DNA from 2 places in the Lacticaseibacillus huelsenbergensis genome. Region 1 is predicted to be linked to the other one. Evidence: a T-box and tRNA genes for the amino acid it is inferred to sense, from the RefSeq annotation. Region 1 holds a T-box; the other holds one or more tRNA genes.
What was found. The T-box of region 1 lies ahead of LHUE1_RS11615 (valine--tRNA ligase). A T-box ahead of a tRNA ligase gene usually reads a tRNA of that ligase, here a tRNA-Val.
Positions count from the first base shown of each region.

Region 2: it encodes a tRNA-Val, which carries the amino acid that the T-box ahead of LHUE1_RS11615 (valine--tRNA ligase) is inferred to sense. The anticodon was not compared.

Region 1 is NZ_CP120687.1:2,508,126-2,511,507, reverse strand. It holds gene LHUE1_RS11615 (valine--tRNA ligase) at 1-1,823, opposite strand, end outside; T-box leader at 2,051-2,253, opposite strand; gene LHUE1_RS11610 (redox-sensing transcriptional repressor Rex) at 2,291-2,959, opposite strand; gene thiI (tRNA uracil 4-sulfurtransferase ThiI) at 3,255-3,382, opposite strand, start outside.
Region 2 is NZ_CP120687.1:2,066,877-2,070,258, forward strand. It holds rRNA gene LHUE1_RS09440 (23S ribosomal RNA) at 1-1,322, shown strand, start outside; rRNA gene rrf (5S ribosomal RNA) at 1,523-1,639, shown strand; tRNA gene LHUE1_RS09450 (tRNA-Val) at 1,648-1,720, shown strand; tRNA gene LHUE1_RS09455 (tRNA-Lys) at 1,723-1,795, shown strand; tRNA gene LHUE1_RS09460 (tRNA-Thr) at 1,838-1,910, shown strand; tRNA gene LHUE1_RS09465 (tRNA-Gly) at 1,945-2,016, shown strand; tRNA gene LHUE1_RS09470 (tRNA-Arg) at 2,077-2,150, shown strand; tRNA gene LHUE1_RS09475 (tRNA-Pro) at 2,156-2,229, shown strand; tRNA gene LHUE1_RS09480 (tRNA-Met) at 2,256-2,329, shown strand; tRNA gene LHUE1_RS09485 (tRNA-Ile) at 2,338-2,411, shown strand; tRNA gene LHUE1_RS09490 (tRNA-Met) at 2,460-2,533, shown strand; tRNA gene LHUE1_RS09495 (tRNA-Asp) at 2,540-2,613, shown strand; tRNA gene LHUE1_RS09500 (tRNA-Phe) at 2,619-2,691, shown strand; tRNA gene LHUE1_RS09505 (tRNA-Gly) at 2,711-2,781, shown strand; tRNA gene LHUE1_RS09510 (tRNA-Ile) at 2,795-2,868, shown strand; tRNA gene LHUE1_RS09515 (tRNA-Ser) at 2,896-2,983, shown strand; tRNA gene LHUE1_RS09520 (tRNA-Glu) at 2,988-3,059, shown strand; tRNA gene LHUE1_RS09525 (tRNA-Ser) at 3,069-3,160, shown strand; tRNA gene LHUE1_RS09530 (tRNA-Met) at 3,171-3,244, shown strand; tRNA gene LHUE1_RS09535 (tRNA-Asp) at 3,251-3,324, shown strand; tRNA gene LHUE1_RS09540 (tRNA-Phe) at 3,373-3,382, shown strand, end outside.

The sequences.
Region 1 (3,382 bases):
GGCTGCTGCGGCTTGTCCAGATCGCCTAGATTCATCATCACGAAGCGTGAAATATTCCAAATCTTGTTGATGAAATTCCAGGCAGCTTCAACCTGTTTGTAACTAAACCGCGTATCCTGCCCCGGCTTATTACCTGTGATCAGGAACCACCGCAGGGCATCGGCGCCATATTTTTCAATGACGTCCATTGGGTCAATCCCGTTTCCTAGCGACTTGCTCATCTTGCGGCCTTGTTCGTCCCGCATCAGGCCGTGAATCAGCGTGTATTGGAATGGTCGCTCGCCGGTGAAGTGTAATCCTTGGAAGATCATGCGGGCAACCCAAAATGGGATAATGTCGTAGCCTGTGACCAAGGTGTTCGTCGGATAATACCGCTTATAATCCGGCGCATCGGTATTCGGCCAGCCCATTGTGGAAAATGGCCACAAAGCACTGGAAAACCACGTGTCCAGTACGTCAGGATCCTGGCGCCAATTTTCAATATCCTTCGGTGCTTCCATACCGACGTAAATTTCACCGGTGTGCTTGTTGTACCAAGCCGGAATCTGATGGCCCCACCATAATTGCCGGGAAATGACCCAATCGTGAATATTTTCCATCCATTGCAAATAAGTGTGCTCAAAGCGCTCCGGAACAAAGGTTACTTTCTTATCACTTTCCTGTTGGGCCTTGATGGCTGCTTCGGCGAGCGGCTTCATTTTGACAAACCACTGCGTCGACAAACGGGCTTCGACTTGAACGCCGGTCCGCTCGCTGTGACCAACACTATGCACAATCGGTTCGACTTTAAGTAATAGGCCTTCCTTATCCAAATCCGCCACCATGGCTTTACGGGCTTCAAACCGATCCATCCCATTGTATTTGCCGGCATTTTCATTCATCGTGCCGTCATCGTTCATGGTATTGATGCGCTTCAGATCATGGCGATTGCCAACCTGAAAGTCGTTAGGATCGTGCGCTGGGGTGATTTTAACGGCCCCAGTTCCGAAATCAGGATCAACGTAGGCATCCTCAATGATTGGAATTTTGCGGTTAGCCAGCGGCAGAATTAATTCCTTGCCAACCATATCTTTGTAGCGCTTGTCACCAGGATGAACGGCCACCGCAGTATCGCCCATCATGGTTTCCGGACGAGTCGTGGCGATTTCGATATACCCGCTACCATCGGCAAACGGATATTTGACGTGATAAAAAGCGCCTTTATCGTCTTTATGAATGACTTCGATATCGGACAATGCCGTGCGGGCTTGCGGATCCCAGTTAACGATATATTCGCCGCGGTAAATCAGGCCTTGTTTGTAGAGTTCGACAAACACCTTGCGAACGGCTTCGTTCAGGCCTTTGTCCAAGGTGAAGCGCTCACGGCTGTAATCCAGCGACAAGCCCATCTTCGCCCACTGGCCGTGAATGGTTTTGGCAAATTCATCTTTCCATTTCCAGACCTTCTGGACAAACTTTTCGCGGCCTAAGTCATAGCGACTAATGCCTTCCTTGCGCAATTTGGCTTCAACTTTCGCCTGTGTGGCAATTCCGGCATGGTCCATCCCCGGCAGCCACAGCGTATCAAAGCCTTGCATCCGCTTTTGGCGAATCACGATGTCCTGCAAGGTTGTATCCCAGGCATGGCCCATGTGCAGCTTCCCAGTTACATTGGGTGGCGGAATGACAATCGAATACGGCTTGGCTTTTGGATCGCCGCTTGGTTTAAAAACATCTTCGTCCAGCCATTCCTGATAGCGGCCTGCTTCGACCGCTTTATGATCATATTTTGGTGCTAATGTTTCATCACTCACTGGCTCCACCTCACAAATTTTTCTGTCCATCCAGGTTTTCAGGACCGCAATATGCAGATTTGTCGACCGCGTTGGTTCGCGCTTCCTATAACGCGCCGGCTCACGCTTCTCCATAACGCGCTCCCCGGCGCAGGAGTCTGCGTGTAAGGACCTTGGTCGCAATGGCAAAAAACGCCATCACGCCCAAGGCCGCTTACACTCCGACTCCTAACCGCACCGGCTCGCGCTCACACAAAAAAAGCCCTAATTTATATAAAAATTAGGACGATTTCACTCGCGGTACCACCTAAATTGGGAATAACTTCCCCACTTAATTCAGGATAACGGCTGTCACCGGCCATTCCCTACTCACTTCAGGACGGCAGCTCACAAGCTACAATCACGACCCCTTTTCGAGATTCACACCAACCATCTCGTCGCTGGGAAAAAAGATCATGACCCTCTTGATCATTGCATTAGCTGCATTATAACCCGCGGACATGGCAGGGTCAACGCTGTCATGATTGCTTCAAAGGTGCTTTTTGCTCTTGTGTTAACTTATTTTGATGGTCAACAAACAGTAACGCTTGTAATTCACTGGTCAAATCAATATAACGAATTGTTGTTTCGGGTTGGGCGGGAACCGGCTTAGGTGCAAAGGTCAAAATCGCCGTTATGCCATTAGCTTCAAGTTGGCTAATCACTGCTGCCTGCGCAGAACTCGGCACGCAGACAATCGCGGTGTGCATGCCTGGACGGACTTTTTCGGATAAGGTCGCCAAGTTATAAATCGGAATACCGGCAATTGTCGTCCCGATCAAGCTGGGATCCGTGTCAAAGCCCATCACAATGGATAAGTCGGGATTACGTCGAAAATTATTGGTCAGCAACGCCCGCCCCAGATTCCCACAGCCTACCAACAGCATCTGCTCTTCGGAGTGAACCTCTAATAGCTCGCCAAAAACTTCCGCAAGCAAATCAACTGAATAGCCATACCCGCTGCGGCCTAGGTCGCCAAAATTAGAAAAATCGCGGCGAATAGTCGCGGGGGCAATATGCACCATCTTGCTTAACCGATCCGAGCGCACCCGTTTGACACCCGATTGTTGTAAAGCTTTGACCGTTCGATAGTAAACCGGAATGCGTTTAATCGTTGCTTGCGACAATGCTTGTTTATTGACGACCAAGATGAACACCTCCGCACCTATTTGTTAAGCATTTCACATATTTAGTTTAACAGATGTAAGCGATTTTAGCCACCTTTTTCATGGCAAAAAATTGGCGAATAGCAGATTGCGCTTCATGTTGACCCAGTTACCAACGTTGCGGAAGATCGTCGTCTATAAGCATCCGAAAAGGGTTTCGCGAAGCCGCGGCTAAAATGATGAGATTTTTTGTGAACTTTTTCTTTTAGACAACAAAATAACACCGGGCGGCAGAGGCAACAAAATCATTACCATCTGCGTCCGGTGCCATCAAGCTTTAAAGCAACTCTGCAATAACGTCCTGATCCTGATTCATAAACTGATCCGAGGACTTGATCTCCTGAACCTTGATTCCGGCTAATGCACGCGTCATCAGCCCGTCAACATCCAGTTTGCTTTCATAAT
Region 2 (3,382 bases), 440 kb from region 1:
CCTGATGTCACACTGCCAAGAAAAGCTTCTAGTGAGAAATAAACTACCCGTACCGCAAACCGACACAGGTAGTCGAGGAGAGTATCCTCAGGTGAGCGAGCGAACTCTCGTTAAGGAACTCGGCAAAATGACCCCGTAACTTCGGAAGAAGGGGTGCTGACCGCAAGGTCAGCCGCAGTGAATAGGCCCAAACAACTGTTTATCAAAAACACAGGTCTCTGCTAAATCGAAAGATGATGTATAGGGGCTGACGCCTGCCCGGTGCTGGAAGGTTAAGAGGATGAGTTAGCGCAAGCGAAGCCCAGAATTGAAGCCCCAGTAAACGGCGGCCGTAACTATAACGGTCCTAAGGTAGCGAAATTCCTTGTCGGGTAAGTTCCGACCCGCACGAAAGGCGTAATGATTTGGGCACTGTCTCAACGAGAGACTCGGTGAAATTATAGTACCCGTGAAGATGCGGGTTACCCGCGACAGGACGGAAAGACCCCATGGAGCTTTACTGTAGCTTGATATTGAGTGTTGGTACCGCTTGTACAGGATAGGTAGGAGCCGTAGAGATCGGAACGCTAGTTTCGATGGAGGCGTTGGTGGGATACTACCCTAGCTGTATGAACACTCTAACCCGCGCCACTAATCGTGGCGGGAGACAGTGTCAGGTAGGCAGTTTGACTGGGGCGGTCGCCTCCTAAAATGTAACGGAGGCGCCCAAAGGTTCCCTCAGAATGGTTGGAAATCATTCGCAGAGTGTAAAGGTAGAAGGGAGCTTGACTGCGAGACTGACAAGTCGAGCAGGGACGAAAGTCGGGCTTAGTGATCCGGTGGTTCCGCATGGAAGGGCCATCGCTCAACGGATAAAAGCTACCCTGGGGATAACAGGCTTATCTCCCCCAAGAGTCCACATCGACGGGGAGGTTTGGCACCTCGATGTCGGCTCATCGCATCCTGGGGCTGTAGTCGGTCCCAAGGGTTGGGCTGTTCGCCCATTAAAGCGGTACGCGAGCTGGGTTCAGAACGTCGTGAGACAGTTCGGTCCCTATCCGTCGCGGGCGCAGGAAATTTGAGAGGAGCTGTCCTTAGTACGAGAGGACCGGGATGGACGTTCCGCTGGTGTACCAGTTGTGCCGCCAGGCGCATCGCTGGGTAGCTATGAACGGAAGGGATAAACGCTGAAAGCATCTAAGTGTGAAGCCCCCCTCGAGATGAGATTTCCCATTCCTATATGGAAGTAAGACCCCTGAGAGATGATCAGGTAGATAGGCTGGAAGTGGAAGTGCAGCGATGCATGGAGCGGACCAGTACTAATCGGTCGAGGACTTAACCAAGTAAGAGCGTGAGCAGGAGCGCTTAGAAACCGGAGCATAAGCGGGCCTGAGTTCGTTGGCCGGGTTTTGGCCAATGGACTCAGGGTCCTTATGTGGAGGTTTCTGCGACTGCGAACGCGTTTCGATGAAATACGCCGATTCTCAGCAAAGCAAACGACCAACAATGATAGCCAGTTTTGAGAGCGCAAAGTTCTCATAAGTGTGGTGGCGATAGCAAGAAGGATACACCTGTTCCCATGCCGAACACAGAAGTTAAGCTTCTTCACGCCGAGAGTAGTTGGTGGGAAACTGCCTGCGAGGGTAGGAAGCTGCCACGCTTACATATGGAGGATTAGCTCAGTTGGGAGAGCGTCTGCCTTACAAGCAGAGGGTCACAGGTTCGAGCCCTGTATCCTCCATTGAGCCGTTAGCTCAGTTGGTAGAGCAACTGACTTTTAATCAGTGGGTCGACAGTTCGAGCCTGTCACGGCTCAGAGAATTATTGGTTTTAAATGGCGGCTCAAGTCGATATTTTTGCCGACTTAGCTCAGTTGGTAGAGCATCTGTCTTGTAAACAGGGGGTCGAAGGTTCGAATCCTTTAGTCGGCATGGCACCAATAATTTGATAAGCTTTTTGTTTCATGCGGAAGTAGTTCAGTGGTAGAACATCACCTTGCCATGGTGGGGGTCGCGGGTTCGAATCCCGTCTTCCGCTTTCCAAACGCAGTGCCGAGGGTGCGTTTGGTCGAAAGATTCCTCGGTATTATCATGATTTGCACCCATAGCGCAATTGGATAGAGTGTCTGACTACGAATCAGAAGGTTGTAGGTTCGACTCCTACTGGGTGCATTTGACGGGAAATAGCTCAGCTTGGTAGAGCACCTGGTTTGGGACCAGGGGGTCGCAGGTTCGAATCCTGTTTTCCCGATTGGACGCTAGTCCATATGGTTTTTTCGCGGTGTAGCTCAGCTGGCTAGAGCGTCCGGTTCATACCCGGGAGGTCGAGGGTTCGATCCCCCCCGCCGCGATTGAGCTTGGACCTTTAGCTCAGTTGGTTAGAGCAGACGGCTCATAACCGTCCGGTCGTAGGTTCGAGCCCTACAAGGTCCATCTTTACAGGGTGGTCACTGTTCGGTATAATCGATTTGTTACTGTTATCGCGGGATGGAGCAGTTCGGTAGCTCGTCGGGCTCATAACCCGAAGGTCGCAGGTTCAAATCCTGCTCCCGCAATTATATGGTTCCATGGTCTAGTTGGTTAGGACGCCTGCCTGTCACGCAGGAGATCACGGGTTCGAGTCCCGTTGGGACCGTTTGCGGCTCGGTAGCTCAGTCGGTAGAGCAATGCATTGAAGCTGCATGTGTCGGCAGTTCGATTCTGTCCCGCGCCATTTTCATAATCACCCTTATGCGGGTGTAGTTTAGTGGTAAAACCACAGCCTTCCAAGCTGTTGTCGCGAGTTCGATTCTCGTCACCCGCTGCGATTATGATATGGGCCTATAGCTCAGTTGGTTAGAGCGCACGCTTGATAAGCGTGAGGTCGGTGGTTCAAGTCCACCTAGGCCCATTGTTCCATTAATTTTATATTGCACATGGAGAAGTACTCAAGTGGCTGAAGAGGCGCCCCTGCTAAGGGTGTAGACCGGGAAACTGGTGCGAGGGTTCAAATCCCTCCTTCTCCGTTGTGGCCCGTTGGTCAAGTGGTTAAGACACCGCCCTTTCACGGCGGTAACATGGGTTCAAATCCCGTACGGGTCATGGTTAGATGGAGAATTACCCAAGTCTGGCTGAAGGGAACGGTCTTGAAAACCGTCAGGTGGGCGTAAGTCCACGCGAGGGTTCGAATCCCTCATTCTCCTTTATTATTATCGCGGGATGGAGCAGTTCGGTAGCTCGTCGGGCTCATAACCCGAAGGTCGCAGGTTCAAATCCTGCTCCCGCAATTACATGGTTCCATGGTCTAGTTGGTTAGGACGCCTGCCTGTCACGCAGGAGATCACGGGTTCGAGTCCCGTTGGAACCGTCCCCCTCTAATTGAGGGGAACATCAACTTCATAAAAACGATCTAAATGGCTCGGTAG